One region of the Staphylococcus capitis subsp. capitis genome, then DNA from elsewhere that is predicted to be linked to it. Evidence: riboswitches for the same ligand, from Rfam matches in the RefSeq annotation. Region 1 holds a riboswitch; each other region holds the start of a gene.
What was found. Region 1 has a riboswitch for S-adenosylmethionine ahead of V6C74_RS09255 (methionine ABC transporter ATP-binding protein). Riboswitches for the same ligand answer to the same signal wherever they lie in the genome.
Positions count from the first base shown of each region.

Region 1 (8,321 bases):
GATAGGTTCAATTTATGCAGTTTTCCCAGGCTATCCTGAAAATGGCTTAGCGTGGATAACTTCACTTTTAACAATGATTATTGGCTTTGTTGTTAGTTTTACCTTAGGGCAAATCACAGCAAAGTCTGAAAATCATTAGGTTTTACTTTATCTAAACAAAACAAAGCCCTCATGTACGTTACAGTACTTGAGGGCTTCTTTGATGCAACTAGATAATCTTATTTATCGCCTTTAAATTTATCAATTACATCGTTTGCTTTTTCTTTAGCGTTATCAACAACTTCTTTAGCTTTACCAGAAGTTTTATCTTCTTTACCTTCTTGTTCTAAATTTTTATTATCTGTAGCGTTACCTACTGTTTCTTTAATATTACCTTTAGCTTGTTCAAATTTATTATCTTCAGCCATTGTAATTTCCTCCTTTTGACTTTTATCTTTATAATTTATACCCTCTAAAATCTGAAATAAACATCTTTATACCGTTAATAGCTTAATTTTTATTTTAAAAAGATTGCTTTATACTTTGATTGTCATATACTAAAAGTATTAAAAATGATTTAAGGAGTGTCATTATGAATTTTGTTAATATTACATCTATGAGTGAAAGTGGACTCAATAAGAAAGTAAATCGTTTTTTAGAACACAATCCAAATATAGAAATTCTAAAATTTGATTATCAAATGGGATATGGTGGTGTCGGTGTAGGTATTCTATATAGAGCATTATAAGATTTAATTAAAAAATCACTCTCCTAACGCATACGTTAAGAGAGTGATCTATTGTTACTTAGCCGGTACTACTGCACCATCATATTTTTTATCGATATAATCTCTAATTTCTTTAGATTGAAGTACTTCCATTAAAGCTTTAATTTTCTTATCGTCTTTATGTCCTTTTTTAACTGCAATTAAGTTGGCATAAGGATTATCTTTAGCTTTTTCTAAAGCGATAGAGTCTTTTTTAGGACTTAATTTTTGATCAATTGCGTAGTTAGAATTAATGATGACTGCATCAGCTTTTTGGTTTTGATAAATTTTTGGTAAGTATTCAGCTGATTGTTTGTTATTAAATTTAATATCTTTTTTGTTTTCTTCAATATCGCTAAATTTAGCGTCTTCAATCTTAACGCCTTTTTTAAGTTTAATTAAGCCTTCATCGACAAAGAATTTTAAGAAACGTCCTTGTTCAGCTGGGTTATTTGAAACGTAGACAGTTGCACCCTTAGGTAGATCTTTTAAACTTTTGTATTTTTTAGAATAAACTGCCATAGGTTCTAATTCTACATCTCCAGCAGATTCAATTTTGTATCCTTTTTCTTTACTTTCAGTTTTTAAATATGGAGTATGTTGGAAGAAGTTCGCATCAATTTCACCTTTATCTAACAATTTATTAGGTGTAGTGTAATCGTTAATTGTTTTAATCTTTAAGTCATAACCTTTTTTCTCAAGTAATGGTTTTGCTTTCTCTAAAATTTCAGCGTGAGGTGCTGGTGACGCACCTACTGTGATTGTTTTTTCTTTGTCACCACCGCCACCACAAGCAGCTAAAGCAACTGTTAATGCTAAAACTAAAATAATACCTAAAATCTTTTTCATTGAACCTTATCCCCTTTTCTTTAGCGTTTATCAATTTTATTTGTAAGCCAATCCCCAAGGAATTGAATTATAAATACAATAATTAAGATGAATACAGTAGAAACTAATATGACATCATTTTGATTTCGAGTAAATCCTGTTAGGTATGCTAAGTTACCTAAACCACCTGCACCAATCACACCAGCTATAGCAGTTGAACCAACCAAAGCAATAGCAGTTACTGTAATACCTGAAACTAAAGCTGGCATCGCTTCAGGAAGTAACACTTTTCGTACTACAGTCCATGTGTTAGCCCCCATTGACCAAGCCGCTTCAATTACACCTTTATCAATTTCTTTAAATGCAATTTCTACTAAACGAGCATAGAATGGAGCTGCACCGATTATGAGTGCAGGTAATGCACCTGTAGGTCCGCTAATAGTACCTAAGATGACGCTCGTAAATGGTATAAGTAATAAAATTAAAATAATGAATGGTATTGCTCTAAATAAGTTGACTATAAATGAAACAATTGTATAGAAAATTCGAGCTGCCGGTGAATGACTTTTCGCAGATAGGAAAAGTAACACACCCAGAATCAAGCCAAATATAAAAGCAAAAATAGTAGAAACAATTGTCATATAAAGCGTTTCTAAGATAGCTTGCCAAACATCCGGCCATTGAACGTTAGGCATTGTAAACATTTCTTGAAAAATTTCGCCATAAGACTTACCCATGTCTCAACACCTCCACATTCACACGTTGTTCATGAAGATCATTTTTAAAATGTTCAAAACTATCATTATTAATATGTGGAATATGAATGACTAAGAACCCTATAGAACCATTTCTAGTATTTTTAATATTCGCCTCAAGAATATTTACATCTATATTGTGTGTTTTCGTAATGTACGAAACAATAGGTTCGGTCGTATTATCACCAGTAAAGTTTAATCTCACTATGTAAGAATCACTCGCTAATGGTTCTAATTCATCTAGAGACTCTTCGAAATCATCATTTAAATCATCTTTGACGAACCGTTTTGTAACTGAGTGTTGAGGATTCTCAAACACTTCACTTACTTTGCCTTGTTCTATAACTTTACCGTTTTCCATTACTGCTACTTCATCACAAATGCGTCTAATCACGTGCATTTCATGTGTAATTAAAACGATAGTAAGATTCTGTTGTTCTCTTACCTTCAGTAATAAATCTAAAATTTCATCAGTGGTTTGAGGGTCTAAAGCACTTGTAGCTTCATCACATAATAAAACATCAGGATCATTTGCTAGTGCTCTAGCAATACCTACTCTTTGTTTTTGTCCCCCTGATAACTCTGATGGATAAGCACTTTCTCGTCCTTTCAAACCTACCAATTCTACAAGCTCAAGTGCTTTTTGCTTCGCTTTATTACTAGGTACGCCTGCTATTTCTAGCGGGAAGGTAATATTTTTTAAAACGTTTCTTGACCATAATAAGTTGAAATGTTGGAAAATCATACTTACTTTTTGACGTTTTTTACGTAACTCTGATTTAGATAACTTACTAATATTGTCCCCATCAATAATTACATCTCCTGAAGTTGGAGCTTCCAAGTTATTGAACATTCTTATTAGTGTACTTTTACCAGCACCAGAGAAACCAATAACGCCAAAAATTGAGCCTGATTCAATATTTAAATCAACGTGATCAACTGCAAGAACATCTTTGTTCTTAGTATGATATCGTTTAACAATTTGATTTAACTCAATCACGTTAATAGCCTCCTTAAATTGCATATGTAAATTAAAAAATGCTTTCTCAACTTATAGAGAGTTGAGAAAGCATTCAAAAATCTTCTTTCTCTCATCTTCTAAAGTTGAACTTTATGTGAATTGGCACCATTTCTATATCAGACGGTTGCCGGGCTTCGTAGGGCACATCCCTCCACCTCTCTCGATAAGAGTTGTCGCATCATTTAATTTGTATTAATCCTACCATCGTACTAGAGTTTCGTCAATAATTATTTTAAATTTTCTAACAAATAAGGAACTGACTGAAACGCATAAATTCTATTTTCCTCTTGATCCTTATTCATTACCAATAACACAGGAACTGACATTATTTCTTTTTCTTTACTAAAATCCGGATGGAAATTTAAATCTACTTTCTTAATAGGTAGCTGAACGATATCGTTAGCAATATCTAACATTCTTTCAGAGACCTTACAAGTCCCGCACATAGGAGTATATCCGAATATAAGATGTTTATCTTCATTATAGTTTTCTGTTATATCTTCGAGATCGATTGTACTACTCATTAACTAAAACTAACCTTTCAGTGTTTAAATTAGGCATTAGATTCTTCTCTTTCCGCACCGCGAAACCATATCTATTTAAAACATTAGCTAAATAGTTTTTAGGACATTTAGCTACTTCACAGTATGTTTTATCAACATATATATGTTCACTTTCACTTAAATATCGCTTAAACCATTTTCTAATTTTTTCTCCTTCATCATCAGAATCTGCAAGAACATAAACTTGTTTGCCATAAAGTGATTCTATCATATCATCGATTTTATCTATACTCATGGTCCCATGGGTACAAATAATACTTACTGGTTCTGCAATAACTTGTTGCACGCGTTTCTTATCCGACTTACCTTCAACAATGATAACTTTATTCACAATAGTCATGTCAATCCACCTTCTAAGAGTCGATAGTTAACTGTCACTTACATCATTCACAGAATCCTCAAAAACTAAACATTTTAGAAACACTTAGCATTTTTAATGCTTAGTGTTTCTTATGCATGAGCTTTAGCTCAGGCGTTCCTTAATTCACTTAGCATTTTTAGTGCTTAGTGTTTCTTATGCATGAGCCTTGGCTCAGGCGTTCCTTTACTCACTTAGCATTTTTAAGGCTTAGTGTTTCTTATGCATGAGCCTTGGCTCAGGCGTTCCTTTACTCACTTAGCATTTTTAAGGCTTAGTGTTTCTTATGCATGAGCCTTGGCTCAGGCGTTCCTTTACTCACTTAGCATTTTTAAGGCTTAGTGTTTCTTATGCATGAGCCTTGGCTCAGGCGTTCCTTTACTCACTTAGCACTTCAGTGCTTAGTGTTTCTAAGGTAATCTAAAAAAACTCCTTGATTATATAAATCGAGGAGTTTAAACATACTATTCACCAATCATTTCAGAATATTGCTCTGCTGATAATAATTGATCTAATTGACTTTGATCACTAATTTCTACTTTAACCATCCATGCTTTTTCATATGGTGATTCATTTACAAATTCAGGACTATCTTCTAATTCTTCGTTAACTTCAACGATTTTACCTGAAATAGGCGCATATAATTCAGAAACAGTTTTAACTGATTCAACGCTACCAAAAGTATCGCCTTCATTTAATTCTTCATCTTTTTCAGGTAATTCAACGAATACGATATCACCTAATTCATTTTGAGCATATTCTGTGATTCCAATAGTAGCTACATTATCTTCTACTTTGACCCATTCATGTTCTTTAGAATACTTAAATTCGCTCGGTACTGCCACGAGAATCCCCTCCTAATTATTAATTACATTTTAATGATGCCACACTGATATTATTCAATCAACTAATATCTAAAAGATTTAATATGATAAAATTCGTGTTTATTTATGTAAAATAACATATTCGCATCATTTCAGTTTATAATGTTCACTTTTAAAATAAATATTTAAATACTATAACCAAATATCTTTATACTGATCTTCTTTAAATCCTAAAGTGATTTTTTCTCCAGAGATAGCTAATGGACGTTTTACCAACATTCCATCAGATGCTAATAAATCTAATTTTTCATCATCTGACATGTCTTTAAGTTTATCTTTCAAATTAAGTTCACGATATTTAGCGCCATGAGTGTTAAATAATTTATTAACTTCAACACCTGTTTTCTCAATAATATCTTCAAATTCTTTTTTAGTTGGTGTATGTTGTACGATATCAATAGGTTCATAGCTCACACCATATTCATTTAAAAATTTAGCGGCTTTCTTACAAGTCGTACAATTTGAATATTGATAAAATTTAATCATTCGTTTGTTACCTCCTTCTCTTTATTAAGACAAATATATCATTTTCTTTAAGAAAACGCTCTACTTTTTAAGCTAATATTTTTATAAAAAAGATATCATTCGTTATAATAAATTTACTAATGACGAAAAGGAGCATATAACGATGCAAGGTATTCATAAAACAGAAGACTTTAATTCAACAATAAATAGTAAAGAACCAGTTATTATCAAATTCGAGGCAGATTGGTGCCCAGATTGTAAAGCAATGGATATGTGGATTGACCCTATTACAGAAAAATATAATAACTATGATTGGTATGTAGTTGATCGCGATGAGTTAGAAGATGTTACTACTGAAAATGATGTTATGGGTATACCAAGTATTTTGATTTTCCAAAATGGTGAAAAATTAGCGCATTTACATTCAGCTAATGCGAAATCACCAGAACAAGTTGAATCTTTCCTAGATGAAAATTTAAATAAATAAAATTAGAGCTTTCTCTACAAAATTATAGTAGAGAAAGCTCTTTTATATACTTTGTTGAATTTAAAATGATTACTCGAACTTAGTAATTAAATTTTTATTCTTACGTTTAGCTTTAGTTGGCTCAACTTCTAAATCTGTTAAATACATGAAACCAGCTAACATTTCATCGTCTTGAATATCCAAAGCTCTACGCACTTTAGGTTCAAAAATATAGTGCGGTGACTTCCAACACGTACCAATACCCGCTTCATAAAGCAACAGCATTAAGTTTTGGGCAAACGCACCAAATGCAAAGTAATTTTCTCTATTTTGTCTTTGTCTAGGATCACCTTTCAAGATGAGTAGTAATAATCCACCTAAATTTGTAACTGCATTATAATGGTCTTCTCTCTTTTCAGGATGATCTGGAAATGCAAATCGAGTGATGTCATGACTAAAATCACCTAATTTATCCTTTGAAACATGAACGACTCTCCAAGGTTCACGCATTCCATGATTTGGAGCGTCTGTAGCTTTTTCGATAGCATCATATAATGCCTTATCGTCAATCACCATATCATGTTTAAATTTTTTAATACTTCTTCTATTAGATATAGCTTCTTGTAATTCCACTTTAATTCGCTCCTTCTACGTTCGTTGATAACAATTATCAATTATAAGTCACAAAACTATTAAATTCAACTTATTCGTTTATAATTGATAAAATTCAAGTTGTTGTTTCAAAGCCTTTACATGAATCTGACCAGGAGCTTGCGGCTCACCCAAGCAACCGTATGTAATTGATCCTCCAAACACCCCTTGTGCAACGCGACTTACTAAACCAAGATGAGACATAGATATCCCGATAACTTTATAAGGAATATTATCAGAGGTCACACTCATCGCTTCTAATAAATGCAGAACATCCTCTTTGTTATTTGGCATTACTGCTAGTTTTAAATATTGTGGTGCTAATTTTTGCATTTTGAAATAAATGAATTTAATCTCCTCTAACGTTGGAGTTTCTTGAAAATTATGATGCGATAACACTACATGTAAATTTTTTTCTTGAGCGTCACTGATTATTTGAGCATATTGCTCTATATCTATAGCTCCGCTCCATTCAATATCGAGTAATTCAAATTGAGCATATTCTATCAATAGCTTAAGAATATTAACATATTCTGTTTCTTCAATATTTCCTTTACCACCTTGATTATAGGTACGATAAGTCACTAGAATCTTAAAATCTAAATTTAATCCTCTTAATTGTTGAATTACAGCACCAACATTTTGAATAGTAAAGTGCGCCCACTGATCTATACGTAATTCTACAATATCTATATAGTCTTTATTTTTTATTATTTCGTCTAAACATCTTTGTGTTATTGTTTCCTCTGGAGAAATTGTGACTGCAACATCTACTTGTGTCATGGTATCCCTCGATTCATAAGAATGATATTAAGATTATTTTATATTAATTTATTTATCACTTACAAATGATGTTTAGGAGGTTGATTTTCAATTTAAAAATTCAATCATGATTTAAAAAATCTACCTCCGGGTACTATAAGAATATATAAAGATTTAGGAGGTAATAATAATGGCAGTTCAATATGAAACTAAAGCTACAAACGTTGGTGGACGTAAGGGACATGTCCATACTGACGATAATGCAATTAATGTTGATGTATTACCACCTCAACAAGCTGATGGGAATGCTACAAATCCTGAGCAATTATTTGCAGCAGGATATGCTTCATGCTTTAATGGTGCGTTCGACCTTATCTTAAAACAAAATAAAGTTCGCGACGCTGAACCAGAAGTTACGCTTACAGTCCGTTTAGAAGACGATCCTAACGCTGAGAGTCCAAAATTAGGTGTGGACATTGATGCAAAAGTGAAAAATGTTTTATCTCAAGAAGATGCTGAGAAATATTTACAAGATGCACATGAATTCTGTCCATATTCAAAAGCAACTCGCGGTAACATTGATGTCAACCTAAACGTAGAAGTTGTCGACTAATCATTCGTCACATCAATTAAATATTTAAGTGTTAAGTTAAAGCTACCAACATTGTTATAGAATTGTTGGTAGCTTTTTTTCATCTTCTAAATGGTTCATTTGTACAAAAATTTTTGAGTTTAAGTTTAATTAAAATTTTTTATTAAGATTCAGTAAACATAATTGTTTATTTACACTATCTGATAAAATAGTATGTAGTTAAACCCTTTT
Region 1 covers NZ_CP145263.1:1,870,732-1,879,052, forward strand. Annotated here, with positions in the region: gene V6C74_RS09230 (DUF368 domain-containing protein) at 1-139, shown strand, start outside; gene V6C74_RS09235 (CsbD family protein) at 219-407, opposite strand; gene V6C74_RS09240 (hypothetical protein) at 572-727, shown strand; gene V6C74_RS09245 (MetQ/NlpA family ABC transporter substrate-binding protein) at 782-1,594, opposite strand; gene V6C74_RS09250 (methionine ABC transporter permease) at 1,615-2,310, opposite strand; gene V6C74_RS09255 (methionine ABC transporter ATP-binding protein) at 2,303-3,328, opposite strand; SAM riboswitch class I at 3,417-3,519, opposite strand; gene V6C74_RS09260 (thioredoxin family protein) at 3,577-3,873, opposite strand; gene V6C74_RS09265 (toprim domain-containing protein) at 3,866-4,252, opposite strand; gene gcvH (glycine cleavage system protein GcvH) at 4,735-5,115, opposite strand; gene V6C74_RS09275 (arsenate reductase family protein) at 5,287-5,640, opposite strand; gene V6C74_RS09280 (thioredoxin family protein) at 5,783-6,106, shown strand; gene V6C74_RS09285 (nitroreductase) at 6,176-6,718, opposite strand; gene aroD (type I 3-dehydroquinate dehydratase) at 6,797-7,519, opposite strand; gene V6C74_RS09295 (organic hydroperoxide resistance protein) at 7,689-8,111, shown strand.

Region 2 (8,321 bases), 880 kb from region 1:
TATTACGACCATAATCTTCTAACCATAATTTAGAAGTTATAAATAAATCGTCACGTTTTAAACCTGTAGAAGCTAGTCCTTCTTTTATCCCTTGACCAACCATTTCTTCATTACCATATATTTTGGCTGTATCAATACTTCTATAACCATTTTCAATAGCATGTTTAACAGCATCTTTACATTGATCACTATTCTCAACTCTATAAGTCCCCAAACCTACTTTAGGCATCTCTCTACCATTATAAAATTGAACTGTTTCCATCATATTCACTCCTCATCTATGCTTTGGTGTCTATCATATTACGATTCAATTTAACTGTAAAAATATTAATATGATTTTCTCTCTTCAGATTTCTATACCCTGTTCAAATAAAAAAATACAAACGTAAGAAAATCATTTCCTTACGTTTGTATTGATTAATTAAAAGACTCTATTTTATCCATAATAGTTTGTAACTCGTCCACGTTATATTGAATACGTCCATGGAATACAAATTTATTAAAGAATTCATCGAGTTGTTCAGGCCCAACTAGAACCTTAACATTAGAAGCCCGATTATAATTAGAAATTGTAACATCTCCATCATTTTTAGGATTAAAATACAAAATTGAAGTTGGTGTATATTTAGTGTTTAATTCACTTTGTAAATCACCTGCAAGATTTTGAATATGTTTAATCTTCTCAGAATAATTAACAAATGATAAAGATTGTTGATCTTCATTTTGATCTAATACTAATGTTTGAGGTGTAGATTCATCTAAATCAAGTGTTTGGAATACTTGAGACATTGTTGGTAACTCTTTGAACTGAGCACCACTAATACCATTATACACATGACCTTTTAAAAGTTGAGAATCAATGATATATAAACCAGTTCTAGTTAAAACAAGATGACTGATGCGTTCGATATTATTAAATTCATTACTTGGTAGGAAGATATTTGCCATAATGTGCATATCTTCAGGACGAATTCTCTTCTCATTAACAAGACGTTCACGAATACCAATCAATCTCATATCTGTTACATATTCACTATGATTTTTAGAAAATAGTTTTAATGCATCAATTTCTCTATCTTTACTGCTTACTGTCGCATCAAAATCTTCTTTTTGTTTTGTGACAGCCTTTTTATTTTCAACTCTTTCTTTTTCTAAGGCTTCTTCATGAGATTCTTTCATATGTTGCTCTTTTTCTTTATATTGGGCTTCTGTTTGGTTTTTAATTTTCTTTTTACTGTGATTCGCTACTAAAAAGAGAATAAAGAAAAGAATTGCCACAATAATTGCAACGATTAAGCCTATAACTATCGGTGAAGATAAACTCATCACAACAACGCTCCTTTAACCATTTCAATAACTCTCATTATAATAGAAAAAAATCAATTTTTCGACATTTAATTAATATTTATTTCCCTTAATTTTGAAAGCTATGGTTATCATTCGACCGCATCTTTAAGTAAATTAACTTTGTCTAATTTTTCCCAAGGAAGTAAAACATCAGTACGGCCAAAATGACCGTATGCAGCAGTTTGTTTGTAAATAGGATGTTTTAAATCTAACATTTTAATGATTCCAGCTGGTCTTAAGTCAAAATTATTTCTAACCGCTTCAACTAGTTTAGCTTCTGAAACGTTACCAGTACCAAAAGTATCAATTGAAATAGATACTGGCTCAGCCACACCAATGGCATAGGCTAATTGCACTTCACATTGATCAGCTAACTCCGCGGCTACTATATTTTTAGCAACATAACGTGCAGCATAAGCAGCTGAGCGGTCAACTTTAGTTGGGTCTTTACCACTGAAGCAACCGCCACCATGACGTGCATAACCGCCGTAAGTATCAACAATGATTTTACGTCCAGTTAATCCTGCATCCCCTTGTGGTCCTCCGATAACAAAACGACCTGTAGGGTTAATAAAGAATTTAGTATCAGCATCTAATAAATCATCAGACACTGTAGGGTAAATGACATGTTTTTTAATATCTGCTTCAATTTGTTCCAATTCAACATCTTCAGCATGTTGAGTAGATACAACAATTGTATCTATACGTTTAGGTTGATCGTTCTCATCATATTCAACTGTTACTTGTACTTTTCCATCAGGACGTAAATAATCTAAAATTTCATCTTTACGCACATCAGATAAACGTTTAGCAAATTGATGTGATAAGAAAATTGGTAATGGCATATACGTATCTGTTTCATTAGTGGCATACCCAAACATTAACCCTTGATCTCCTGCACCAGTCGCTTCTATTTCTTCTTCTGAAATTTCATTACGGTATTCTAGCGCTTTATCAACACCTTGTGCGATGTCTGGAGATTGTTCATCAATAGCGGTTAAAACTGCCATAGTTTGGAAATCATAACCATATTTAGCTCTTGTATAACCAATATTTTTAATTGTTTCACGCACTACTTTAGGTATATCAACATATGTTGATGTTGAAATTTCACCAGAAATAAGCGCCATACCAGTCGTTACTGTTGTCTCACAAGCGACACGCGCATTTGGGTCGTCTTTTAAAATTTCGTCTAGAATTGCATCAGATACCTGATCTGCAATTTTATCGGGATGACCTTCAGTTACTGATTCTGAAGTAAATAATCGTTTATTATAAGTCATGTTTTGCTCCTTTAATATAAATTACGAAAATTCTCTTTTATTTGAGAGCTAAATAAAAGAGCCTTCATCACTATCAAGATAGAGAGAAGGCCCTTAAACGTCCATTCGCTCTTATCGTTCAGACGATATATGTCTGCAAACGGTTTGGCACCTTTCTTTATCATAAAAGAGGTTGCTGGGTTTCATTGGGTCCATGTCCCTCCACCACTCAGGATAAGAGAATCCGTTAAGAATAATAGTACCGAATTCAAGGTTCAATGTCAATTTATGATTTTCGTTAAATGCTTATGTTAACGGTGGATTAATAAAATTAATGTGTTATACTATTTAAATGTAAAGGCTTACATAAATACTATTGCTTTGGAGGGATTGAGTATGTCAGTAGACACATACACAGAAACAATAAAAATAAAAAATTTACTAGAGAAACCATCAACACAGTTTCAACTCTCAACAACTCAGCTATACAATAAAATTTTAGATAATAACGAAGGGAAATTAACTGAATTAGGTGCAGTGAATGCAAGTACTGGGAAATATACGGGGCGCTCACCTAAAGATAAATTTATCGTAACTGAACCTTCTTATAGAGATAATGTCGATTGGGGAGACATTAACCAACCTATTGATGAGGAAACTTTTTTAAAACTTTATAATAAAGTTCTAGATTATTTAGGTAAAAAAGATGAATTATACGTATTTAATGGTTATGCAGGAAGCGACAAAGATTCACGTTTAAAGTTAACTGTGATTAATGAATTGGCTTGGCATAATTTATTCGCGCATAATATGTTTATTCGTCCAGAATCTAAAGATGAAGCTAAAAATATCAAACCTAATTTCACAATTGTATCAGCACCTCACTTTAAAGCTGATCCAGAAGTAGATGGCACTAAATCAGAAACATTTGTCATCATTTCTTTCAAGCACAAAGTCATTTTAATTGGTGGTACTGAATATGCCGGAGAAATGAAAAAAGGTATTTTCTCAGTAATGAATTACCTTTTACCAATGCAAGATATCATGAGCATGCATTGTTCAGCTAATGTAGGTGAAAAAGGTGATGTCGCTTTATTCTTTGGACTATCAGGCACTGGTAAAACAACCCTTTCAGCTGATCCAGAACGAAAACTTATTGGGGATGACGAACATGGCTGGAACAAAAATGGTGTATTTAACATCGAAGGTGGATGTTATGCCAAAGCAATCAACCTCTCTAAAGAAAAAGAACCTCAAATTTATGATGCAATTAAATACGGCACTATACTAGAGAACACAGTCGTAAAAGAGGATGGTACAGTAGACTTCGATGACAATAAGTTTACTGAAAATACTCGTGCTGCTTACCCTATCGAACATATTGATAATATCGTGTTGCCTTCAAAAGCAGCTCATCCTAATACAATCATTTTCTTAACTGCTGATGCCTTTGGTGTGATCCCTCCTATTTCCAAACTAACCAAAGATCAAGCAATGTATCATTTCTTAAGTGGATTCACTTCTAAGTTAGCCGGTACAGAACGTGGAGTAACTGAGCCTGAACCATCGTTCTCAACATGTTTTGGAGCACCATTCTTACCATTAAATCCAACTGTTTACGCTGATTTATTAGGTGAATTAATCGATAAACATGATGTTGACGTTTATTTAGTTAATACAGGATGGACTGGTGGAAAATATGGTGTAGGACGCCGAATCAGCTTACACTATACGCGTCAGATGGTAAACCAAGCTATTTCAGGAAAGTTAAAAGATGCTGAATATAAAAAAGATGAAACATTTGGTTTAAATGTCCCAGTTGAAATTAAAGATGTGCCAAAGACTATCTTAGACCCAGTGAACGCTTGGAGTGATGCAAATAAATATCATGAACAAGCTCAAGACTTAATTAATCAATTTGAGGAAAACTTTAAAAAGTTTGGTTCAGAAGTAGAACGTATTGCTGAAAAAGGTGCATTCAATAAATAAATATTTCCAATTATTAAAGGGTGAGACGTTTGTCTCACCCTTTTTAATATATCTCTATCTTGATTTAAAATTTGATATCACAAATTACCTTTAGTTTCTTCAATATTGGTCATCCATTGTTGAATTTTAGATAATGTTTCTTTCATTGCTGGAGGCCGTGGCACATGACCTTCATCTAGTTGATAAAACGTTTCGTAGTACACCCTCTTAGCTCTCAACTTTTCTTCTAAATCATAAGCTTGGTGAATGCCAACTTGCTTATCTTTACCTCCATGTACAATTAATATAGGAGGGCTGGTAGAATCAATGGTTTTCATCGCGTTTCTTTGTTCATAAGCGTCTTTATCTTTTTTAGGATGGCCCACCATTCGTCTTAGCATCCCTCTTAAATCAACACGTTCCTCATACATTAAATGAATATCTGAGACGCCTCCCCATATGATGAAGCTATTTACAGGTAAGTCTTGAAAGGTTAATAAACCTTGTAGTCCGCCACGTGAGAATCCTATCATATGAATATATGCTGAGGGATATTTATCATGTAAAAGTCGAATTAATTGTGTTACATCATTCAAATCTCCTCGATAAAATTCATCTTTACCTTCACTACCGTTATTACCTCTATAGTATGGCCCTATAACTAGCGTGTGTTCATTTGCAAACTGCATTAATCTTGCAGCTCTTACACGACCTACTTGCCCTTTTCCACCGCGAAGATATATAACTATACGTTGAATTACATTTTGGTCTACTGGTGTCATCATTAAAGCTTTGACATTTAATCCATCTACTTTATAGGTTACTTCATCAAAATGATGCGTATGAGCGTCTATTGGCATTTTCTTAATTTTTGTAAAATCCAAGCGCTCTCACCCTTTCTAAACATTTCAATATCGTCGCATCTTGTATTAGAAAACTTTGCTTATCCTTAGGTATGTTGGAAACATTTTCAAATAGACATGGACCATTTGTCTCATAATAAGTTGAAGTTTCAATGAAATGACTCGCTTCAATGAAAAATACATCTTTAAGAAAAGTACTATGATCATTTGTGTTAACTCTATATTGTGCAAAATAAATACATTTCTCGGCAATTGCGCCTGTCTCTTCATATAATTCCCTTAAAACCGCATCTAATGGTGTTTCACCGGACTCAACTTTACCCCCAGGGAATTCAATTCCACGAACTTTGTGTCGAGTAAATAAGAGTTGATGATTATATATTGGAATCGTGAGTACGTGATTACCATTAGGCGTATCCTTATTCGTTTTAAATTTTAAAGTGACCGTTCGATTGTCTTTATCACGAAACTCCACAATCCACACATCCCCTCTTACTATGTTAAAATAAATCTATTAAATAATTTGTTGGAGGCGCAATACCATGATAAAAAAGATTTTTCTAGCGCTAGTTGTATTTTATCAACGATTTATATCACCGTTGACACCACCTACTTGTCGATTTTATCCAACATGTTCGGAATATACGAGAGAAGCAATCCAATATCATGGTGCATTTAAAGGGCTTTATTTAGGTATACGCCGCATTTTGAAATGTCATCCATTTCATAAAGGTGGCTTCGATCCAGTACCATTAAAAAAAGATAAACAATCGACATCAGAACATAAACATTAAAGTTTTGTTAATTTAGTTTTTTGTACTTTAGGGGGAATAAAATGAATCATTCCCTCTTTTAAAATGCCTGAATCTCTCACTAAATCTTCTTCAAAGTAATATCCGGAAGGTGTAACATCACCTGGATAATCTCCCTCTTTAGCTAACATTGCTGTAAAATATCTACTTAATCCAAATTCATACATGCCACCGACTACAAATTTAATATTTTTTTCTTTTAAAATATCTATTGCCTCTAAAACTTTATCAATACCACCTAATCTATACGGCTTTAAAACAACTAATTGAATAGGAAATTTTTCAATAATTGAAACAATATCTTTGATAGAAGTCGCCTTCTCATCGATAGCTATAGGTGGATATTCGCTCACATTCATTGCATTTAAATTCTCTAATGATTTAAACGGTTCTTCAATATATATGATATTCGCTTGATTAACCTCACTAATCTTTGAAAATGATTCAACATTCAGCGATTCATTCGCATCAAGTGCTAAATCACAATGAATATCATTTTGATGTATAGCATTGATATCTTCAACAAGTTGTGAAGACCACTTAAGTTTAACACGACGTGGCTGTGTTTCATAAAGCTTATGTAACTGTTCATTTGTTAAACCACTTATTGTCGCACCATAGGTTACTGAGAAAGATGATAACTCATGATACATTTGATAAACTGCCATAACGATAGCTGAACGAGTCGCTGGGGTCTCCTCAAGTTGCTCTAAATAAACAGACCATTCACTAAATGAATTAAATTCTTTGTCAATAAGCTGAGGTATCCACTCATTGAGCGTATGGACTGCTATATCTATCGTTTCATCATCATACCAATTCGTAGTAAACGCATTACACTCACCATAAAAAGATTGATTATCTCGGGTTAAAATTTCAACAATTAAACTTTCACGTTCATAAAGTTTAACTTTAGGTGTAATAATGGGAGATTTGAAAGGTTGTTTATACGTGTATAAATGAATAGCTTTAATAATCATAATTGATTTCCTTCATATGATACTTTGCTACGTTGCAGTTTTCCTGTAGAGGTATACGGTAAATTCTCTACTTGATAGAAGGCTTTAGGCACTTTATATTTTGCTAAATTCTGTTGAAAATGGTTTAACAATTCTTCTCTATTGACTTCATTTTCAGAAACAAAATAAAGCACAGGAATTTGTCCCCAAGTATCATCAGCAACACCTACACATACTGCATCAGAAATTTCATTAAATTGTTTTGCAACTGTTTCTATTTGGTATGGATAAATGTTCTCTCCCCCACTTATAATTAAATCTTTACGACGATCATAAACCATTACGAAACCTTCTTCATCTATCTCAGCAATATCTCCAGTTTTGAAAAAGCCATCTTCAAATGTATTAGTCAAATTCTCAGGATACAAGTAACCATTCATCACATTTTCACCTTTGATAAGAAGTTCACCATGACCATCTTGATTAAGATTCTTAATTTTTACTTTTACATTATCACTCGGTTTACCAACTGTATCATGTTTTTGAGCTAACATTTCAGGTGAAGCTGTTAGAAATTGAGAACATGTTTCTGTCATACCGAAAGAGTTATAAATTGGTAACTGATTGGCAAGTGCTTGCTCTATCAGATTAGAAGAGAGTTTTGCTCCTCCAAGTAAAATTTTTTCTATTGAGAATGGTTGTGTAAGACCACCATCCATCAACCATTTTAATGTTTGAGGAACAAGTGAGACATGCGTCATGTTTTCATCTTTAATAATATGAAGCATCTTATTGGTATTAAATTTACCAACTAAGCGAACTGTGAATCCCTCAATGACTGATCTTAAAATAACGCTCAGACCAGAAATATGATAAATAGGTAAAACTGATAGCCACTTTGTATGTTGATCAAATCCTAAACTTTGTTTACAACCTGTGGCACTTGCTAAATGATTATGGAACGTTTGTGGCACAGCTTTCTGTGGGCCTGTCGTTCCAGAAGTGAACATAATAGATGCGATATCTTCAAGATTAAATTGTTTAGATTGGAGTTGTTGAGGTGCTAAATTTCTAAGACCTTCAATGTTGTATAATTTAAAATCCTCCATT
Region 2 covers NZ_CP145263.1:989,596-997,916, reverse strand. Annotated here, with positions in the region: gene V6C74_RS05155 (aldo/keto reductase) at 1-262, opposite strand, end outside; gene V6C74_RS05150 (nuclease-related domain-containing protein) at 418-1,326, opposite strand; gene metK (methionine adenosyltransferase) at 1,437-2,630, opposite strand; SAM riboswitch class I at 2,739-2,850, opposite strand; gene pckA (phosphoenolpyruvate carboxykinase (ATP)) at 3,006-4,598, shown strand; gene V6C74_RS05135 (prolyl oligopeptidase family serine peptidase) at 4,676-5,461, opposite strand; gene ytkD (RNA deprotection pyrophosphohydrolase) at 5,442-5,915, opposite strand; gene yidD (membrane protein insertion efficiency factor YidD) at 5,986-6,234, shown strand; gene menC (o-succinylbenzoate synthase) at 6,231-7,232, opposite strand; gene menE (o-succinylbenzoate--CoA ligase) at 7,229-8,321, opposite strand, start outside.
Region 2: it holds a riboswitch for S-adenosylmethionine, as region 1 does, so the genes downstream of both, metK (methionine adenosyltransferase) here and V6C74_RS09255 (methionine ABC transporter ATP-binding protein) in region 1, are expected to answer to the same signal.

Region 3 (8,321 bases), 1.2 Mb from region 1:
TTCAGTAATCCAAACTAACTTAACAAATGATATGATGAATATGATTTCACAACATCCAACTAATAAAGACAGAGAGATTGTAGGACAAGGATTATCAAATATTATCGTTGGTTTATTCGGAGGATATGGTTCAAGCGGTTTAGTTGGACAATCGAAATTTAATTATCGTATGGGAGCAAGAACACGAGTAGCTACGCTCACTACCGGTATTTTCTTATTATTATGTGTGTTCGTCTTAGGACAACTTGTTGGTTTAATACCGATGGTGGTACTCGCTTCGGTACTCATTACTATTTCTTTTAATACCTTTGATAGACGCACTTTTCAACATATTAAAGGTGCACCAGTTAAACGTGGATTGGTTATGGGATTAACGATGATTTTAATTTTAATTACTAATAATTTAGCTATTGGAGTTATTGCAGGCACGTTATTTTACTACATTTTACGCTTATTTTTTAAAAAAGAAGGGACTGAATAGCTTATGCCAAATTATTCAGATTATGTTAATTGGAGACGTACATTTCATCAATTCCCAGAGCTTTCTGATAAAGAGTATGAAACTACAAAGCGACTTAAACGTATACTTGAAAGTTTTGATATAACCATTTTAGATGTACCTTTAGAAACGGGTTTAGTGGCTGAAATAGGTAGAGGTGAACCGGTGATTGCAGTAAGAACTGATATTGATGCATTACCGATAAACTAACAAGTTGTGCACGAGTTTACATCTACAAATGAAGGAGTAATGCATGCATGTGGTCATGACATCCATATGGCAAGTATTTTAGGCGTAGCAACTCAACTTAAAGAGCTTGAAAACGAATTAAGTGGACGAGTGAGAATATTGTTTCAAGCTTCTGAAGAATTAGGTCATGGTGCAATTAGGTTAAGTGAAACTGGAGTACTTAAGAACGTTAAAGCAGTCTTAGGTTTTCATAATTATCCTTCACTAGACATTGGTGAATTCGCGATTAAAAGTGGTGTAATCACTTCCGCTGTAGATCGTTTTGAGTTTCATATTCAAGGAAAAGGTGCTCATGCAGCGAAACCAGAACAAGGAAATGACCCGGTCATTGTAGTAGGTCAACTGATTAACAGCCTACAATCTATTGTGAGTCGTAATTTATCAGCATTTGATAGTGCGGTCGTTACGATAGGGGAAGTGTCATGTGGGAATACATGGAATGTCATCGCTGATCAAGCTTATATTCAAGGTACTGTTCGTTCATTTGATTCTAAAAAACGTCAACTTATAAAGCAACGTATGAAAGAAATTTCAGATGGGTTATCTCTAGTATTTAATGTAGATATTAAATTCGAATATACACAATTACCGGGTGCTGTCGTAAATGATTAAACACTTACCCAACAAGCAATTGAAGCAGCTAAGGAAGTAGGTTACAACGTTCAAATGATGGAAGAACCACTAACGATTGGTGAAGATTTCTCAGGTTATACGAAAGATTACCCCGGTGTCTTTGCTATCATTGGCTCCAATAGTGAATATGATTTGCATCATCCTAAATATGACCCAGACGAACGTATTTTAGAGAAAGTACCAACGTATTTTGTAACGCTCGTTAAAAAATTATTGAATGGTTAATCTATACGGCAATAGTTGCCATGTAGCTATTTAAAGTGCTATTGAATTCATTTTCAGAGATAAAATGATGATTAAAATATGCTTTATGATGGGTAAATAATATTAAATCTTAAATATGGAGATGATGAATGATGTCAGCACAAGATCCTAGAAATAAATTTAAAACGTCTGATTATGAACAACAAGAGCAAGAGTTACCAGGTCTACAATCGAAAATGACACCTCAACCTGATTGTGGTGAAACATCTTACAAAGGTCATGAGAGATTAAAAGGCTATAAGATGTTAGTGACTGGAGGAGATTCAGCAATTGGACGCGCAGCTGCAATCGCTTATGCAAAAGAAGGCGCAGATGTGGCTATTAACTATTTACCGAGTGAAGAAGACGACGCACAAGAAGTAAAACAAGTGATTGAGGATGCTGGTCAGAAAGCTATTCTAATTCCTGGGGATTTAAGGGATGAACAGTTTAACTATGATATGGTAGAAACGGCTTATAATGAGTTAGGCGGTTTAGATAATGTAACGTTAGTTGCCGGCCATCAACAATATCATGATGATATTCACGGATTTAATACTGAAGCTTTCGCAGAGACGTTTGAAACGAATGTATATCCAGTATTCTGGACAGTTCAAAAAGCGTTAGAATATTTAAAACCTGGCGCATCAATTACGACGACGTCTTCCGTTCAAGGATATAATCCGAGTCCAATTTTACATGATTACGCAGCTTCTAAAGCAGCAATTATTTCATTAACGAAAAGTTTCTCTGAAGAACTTGGTGCGAAAGGTATTCGAGTGAATTGTGTTGCTCCTGGGCCATTCTGGTCACCGCTTCAAATTACTGGAGGTCAACCTCAAAGTGCAATTCCTACATTTGGACAACAAACGCCACTGGGTCGTGCCGGTCAACCAGTTGAATTATCAGGTACTTACGTTTTACTTGCTTCAGAAGATTCAAGTTATACTACTGGCCAAGTCTTTGGTGTAACAGGTGGTATGCAAATCGACTAACAATTGATTTACTTTTAATAGGCAAATTATATATTGATTATTTTAAGGTGATGGGGACTCGACTGAGTTCCCATTTTTTAGTGTGAGAGTAGAAAGTTTGCACCATATTAAATGGTGATTTGATAATAGTTGAAGCTTTCATGTAAGATGTATGTGATTGGTGAAATATAGAATAAAGGTGATTATAAAATGAAGAATTTTTTAATCAGATGGTTACCTAATATCTTAATTGCTTTAGCTTTACCGTCACTAATATTGTGCCATCATAATCTAATAGTAATATTAGCTATAGCTGTGATTATTTGTACATATATTTCTGCAGTTAATGTTTATTTAGTTAACGAGAATGTAAAAAAAGGTATAACTTGGTTTAATCCTATGATTGATTATATTTTAGCAATTGTTTCTGCACTTGCTTATTTTGGAATGTTCAGTTGGATTATTACACAACCTTTTTCAAATGTTACGATGCTACTAATCATTATTTGTTCTGGAAGTATTGCTTACGTCCTTGAAGTGAAGCTTAAAATTAGTCAAGCAAAAAATGGTAAATTTCTTCATGGCGACGAAATAAGTGAATATAAAATTGTATCGGTTAGAACTGAAAAAATTTTCAAAAGGGTATCTTTATGTTTAACAATTATAAGCATTTTACTCATATTTATAAGTCTTTATTTGAAATGGTGGATTGTTTTTGGTGTAGCTATTGTGTTATTGATTATTGTTGCTTTAGCAATCACGATTTATGAGAAATTTTTCACTACACAGATTGAAGAATAATTTTAAAATACAATAAACTTTATGTATTGACGTGTCTATAATTATCTTGTAACGTTAGACACAATTCGAATAACTTATCGAGAGAAGTGGAGGGACTGGCCCTAGGAAGCTTCGGCAACATTTTATCATGTGCCAATTCCAGTAACCGCTAAGGTTAGAAGATAAGCTGAAATGCTATGCCAACAGAGTATAAATGGTGAAATAACATATCTTTTAATCACTTGTTGGTATGAGTTGACTCTATTGATACACACTTGGGTTAGTTTTCAAATAAAGTCACTTGCCGGAGCGGAATGAAGAAATGATTCATTGAGAATGAAATTTCTGTTTCGCTCCTATTTTTATGGAAAGTAGGTCAAATTTATGGAGAAAGTAAAGAAAGGTAACGCGTGGGCCCTGTTCCCATTACTCCTATTTGTATTACTCTTTTTAGGTGTAGGAATTATTTCAGGAGATTTTACAACTATGCCTTTAAATGTTGCAATTACAATTACAGTAATCGTTGCCTTACTTATGAATAGAAAAGAATCTTTTGCCAAGAAGGTAGAAGTATTTACTAAAGGTGCTGGACATTCGAACATTATCTTGATGATGTTAATTTTTATCTTGGCAGGTGCGTTTTCAACTACTGCTGAAAAAATGGGTGGTGTTACCTCAACTGTTAATTTAGGTTTATCATTGATTCCTCAAAATTTAATCATTGTAGGCCTATTTGTTATTTGTATGTTCGTGTCTATTTCGATGGGGACATCAGTTGGGACTGTTGCAGCGATAGCCCCAGTAGGATTTGGATTCGCACAAGCAACACATGTGCCCGCAGCTTTAGCTATGGCTACGGTAGTCGGTGGTGCAATGTTTGGTGATAATCTGTCAATGATTTCGGACACTACCATTGCTGCAGTAAGAACTCAAAAGACTAAGATGAATGACAAGTTTAGAGTTAATTTTAAAATCGTTTTACCAGGTGCTATTTTAACGATTATAATTTTATTTTTCTTAACGAATGGTATTTCAATCGATCATGCCAAAAGTTATGATTATAACTTAATTAAAGTTATTCCATATTTATTAGTACTGATACTCGCACTTGTAGGTGTAAACGTCATCATTGTACTCATTGGTGGTACAGCCTTAGCAGGTTTAATAGGATTGATTGATGGTTCCTTTGGTTGGAAAGGACTTCTCAGTGCCGTATCTAAAGGTATAATTGGAATGGAAGATATTGCAATGATAGCATTACTGATTGGTGGCCTTGTAGGTATCATTCAACATAATGGTGGCATAGATTGGTTACTACAGTTTGTACGTGCTAGAGTTAAATCTAAACGTGGTGCAGAAATAGGTATTGCCAGTTTAGTAAGTGCCGCGGATATATCTACTGCTAATAATACAATTTCTATTATTATGGCAGGACCTTTAGCCAAGAACATTGCTGATGAGTATGATGTCGATCCACGTAAGTCAGCTAGTATATTAGATATATTCGGAGGATGTTTCCAAGGGTTACTCCCATATAGTCCTCAAGTTATTTCAGCAGCTGGTGTTGCTGGTATTTCTCCTTTCTTACTTGTTCCATATAGTATCTATCCAATTTTATTAGGAATCTGTGGTTTAGTGGCTATTATTTTGAGAGTCCCTCGTTTAAAAGATAAACCTCAAAAATAAATATAAATTAAAAGGAAGCTACTCATTTAGATTTTAGCTTCCTTTTAACTTTTTCAGAGCTTTCAGAGTTTGTGACATAGCTTAAATACGTTAAAATAGAAATAAGAGTGAAAGTAGGTGAAAGAGAGTGGCAAAATATAATGTAGAGAATGAACACGTAGAAATCGACATCGAACGTTTACTAAAATTTACTCCAGAAGTTGTTTATGAAGCATGGACAAAAGTGGAGATTCTTAAACAATGGTTCATGACAACACCACGTACAAATAAGACTTTTGAAGCGGATGTCCAAGAAGGCGGTACATATCGTATAGTAGATAGTAGAAATGGGAAGCAAAATGTTATCGAAGGTAAATACGAAGAGCTTGTAATGGATGAATACATTAAAATGACAATAGGTATGCCTGGTTTAAGCGCCGAAGAGGATGTCATAGAAGTAGAATTCTTTGAACGTGAAAATGGTGGTACTCAAATGTTGTTTTACTACCGCTCATTAGTTGAAAAGGAAAGACGTTTAACTGCGTTGGAGTACAAACAGAAGAAGAAAGAATATCATGATTCAACTGCGCATGGTTTTGAATTAATGATTGATCAAATGCAACATATATTAGAAGAACTAGAAGAACAACAGCATAATTAAAAACAATCGCAAGCATTAAATGAGTAGCCTCTGGGTGTTACAAATAATGCTTGCGATTTTATTTATAATAATTCATTTTTTTCTTTACGTTCATTATATTTTCTTAAAAGTGTTTCAAAAAAGATATGGTAACTAATAAAGCTTGAATAATCGGTACCGTCATTTAAATAAAATGTATTACTTGATACATATATATTATAGTTTGCTTGTTGAGCGAGTGAGTTATCTTTCATCGTTGTTACTGAGATAAAATATTTCTGTCTTAATTGAAGAAGCTGTGTAACTTCGGTCAATTGATATGTCTCGCCAGATAATGAAATAATAAAGAATAAATCCTCTGGAACAGTTTTATTTAACACCATTTTTAATTCATGAACATCATGTAGGATTATAATGTTTTTATGCATTGTAAGTAAAATACGTTGTGCTTCTTCAGCCACATTCATTTGAGCGCGTCCTGTTCCGTAAAGATAAATCGTAGTGGCTTCATGCATTTTATTCGTTAATAATTGATAATCAATGCGATCTAAATAACTAAAGGTATTTGCTATTTCTTGTTTAAATTGTTCCATTGAATCAGAAGGAAGCTGATTCTTTTTTTCATTTTCAAATTTCAAAAATGATTTAAAATCACTGTAGCCATCAAATCCTAGTTTACGTGTGAAACGGTGGATAGTGGCATTTGATGCATGCGTATGTACAGCTAAATCTTGAATTTTCATATTTTTACATTCTTCTATATGTGTATTAACATAACTTGCGATTTGTATATCATTATCATTCAATTTATCGAAATGAGTGTTCACACGTTCATCTAGTATCATTTAAGCACCTCATTATTTTGCATGAAAAAATTTCCGTTCAATGAAAATATAATCTGATTATACAAAATAGTTTCAAAATGCGTCAACGTCGTTGTTATTATGTAAGCGTTTACTATATATTGAAATTAACTTATTTAGAGATACTAACACTTACTAACAAACATATAAGTAAATGATAGTGTGAAATAAATTGGGATGTGGAGGTTTTAATTATGAATGCTATCAAACGATTCGGTAGTGCGATGATCGTGCCAGTGTTGATGTTTGCTTTCTTTGGTATCGTACTTGGGTTTGCGACACTTTTCAAAAATCCAACAATCATGGGCGGTTTAGCAGATCAGCATACATTCTGGTTCAAATTCTGGTCAGTGATAGAGTCAGGCGGATGGGTCATCTTTAATCACATGGAAATCGTCTTTGTTGTGGGTTTACCTCTATCTCTAGCTAAAAAAGCACCAGGGCATGCAGCATTAGCCGCGTTGATGGGTTATTTAATGTTTAACACATTTATTAACGCGATTCTAACGCAATGGCCTCATACCTTTGGTGCTAACTTAAAAAAAGGCGTAGAAAACGTCACTGGATTAAAAGCTATAGCAGGGATAGAAACGTTAGATACAAATATTTTAGGGGCTATTATTATTTCAGGGATTATTACATGGATACATAATCGATACTATAGTAAAAGATTGCCAGAAATGTTAGGGGTTTTCCAAGGCCTCACATTTGTAGTTACCATTTCATTCTTTGTAATGTTACCTATTGCAGCAATAACATGTGTGGTTTGGCCAACAATTCAACATGGTATTGCATCAATTCAGCATTTTATCATTGCTTCTGGATACGTTGGCGTGTGGTTATACCATTTCTTAGAACGCGTATTAATCCCTACAGGATTACATCACTTTATATACGCGCCAATTGAGGTAGGACCTGTGGTAGTAAATCACGGTTTAAAAGCAGAATGGTTACAGCATTTGAATCAATTTGCTGAAAGTAGTAAACCTTTAAAAGAACAATTCCATTATGGATTTATGTTACAAGGCAATGGTAAAGTATTTGGATGTTTAGGAATTGCGCTTGCAATGTACTCGACAACACCGAAAGAAAATCGTAAGAAAGTGGCAGCACTACTCATACCTGCAACGCTAACAGCGGTTGTTGCTGGTATTACAGAACCTCTTGAATTTACATTCTTATTTATTGCACCATATTTATTTGTGATCCATGCTATCTTGGCAGCTACAATGGATACTTTAATGTATGCTTTTGGTGTTGTAGGTAATATGGGAGGCGGTGTGCTAGATTTCTTAGCTACAAACTGGATCCCGTTAGGTAAAGATCACTGGATGACATATGTTGCTCAAGTAGTGATTGGTTTTATATTTGTGGGAATCTACTTCTTCCTATTTAGATTTTTAATTCTTAAATTTGATATACCACTTCCAGGTCGAAAAAAGGAACAGAAGAAGTAAAACTATTTTCTAAACAAGATTATAAAGATAAGAAAGGTGGCACTGCTTCATCAGAACAACCAAAATCAACTGTGAATGAATATGATGACAAAGCAGCTTACTATTTAAAAGGCCTAGGTGGTAAAGAAAATATTAAAGACGTAACAAATTGTACAACTCGCCTACGTTTAACAGTGAATGATGAAAGTAAAGTTCAAGATAGTAGTTATTTTACACATAATCAAATGGCTCACGGTTTAGTGAAAAGTGGTAAAAGTGTGCAAGTTGTAGTCGGTATGTCTGTATCTCAAGTACGAGAAGCGTTTGAACATTTAGTTT
Region 3 covers NZ_CP145263.1:586,732-595,052, forward strand. Annotated here, with positions in the region: gene V6C74_RS02820 (SulP family inorganic anion transporter) at 1-481, shown strand, start outside; partial or broken gene V6C74_RS02825 (amidohydrolase) at 485-1,606, shown strand; gene V6C74_RS02830 (SDR family oxidoreductase) at 1,738-2,619, shown strand; gene V6C74_RS02835 (hypothetical protein) at 2,809-3,399, shown strand; SAM riboswitch class I at 3,471-3,567, shown strand; gene V6C74_RS02840 (Na+/H+ antiporter NhaC family protein) at 3,763-5,064, shown strand; gene V6C74_RS02845 (SRPBCC family protein) at 5,192-5,704, shown strand; gene V6C74_RS02850 (MurR/RpiR family transcriptional regulator) at 5,767-6,528, opposite strand; partial or broken gene V6C74_RS02855 (alpha-glucoside-specific PTS transporter subunit IIBC) at 6,741-8,321, shown strand, end outside.
Region 3: it holds a riboswitch for S-adenosylmethionine, as region 1 does, so the genes downstream of both, V6C74_RS02840 (Na+/H+ antiporter NhaC family protein) here and V6C74_RS09255 (methionine ABC transporter ATP-binding protein) in region 1, are expected to answer to the same signal.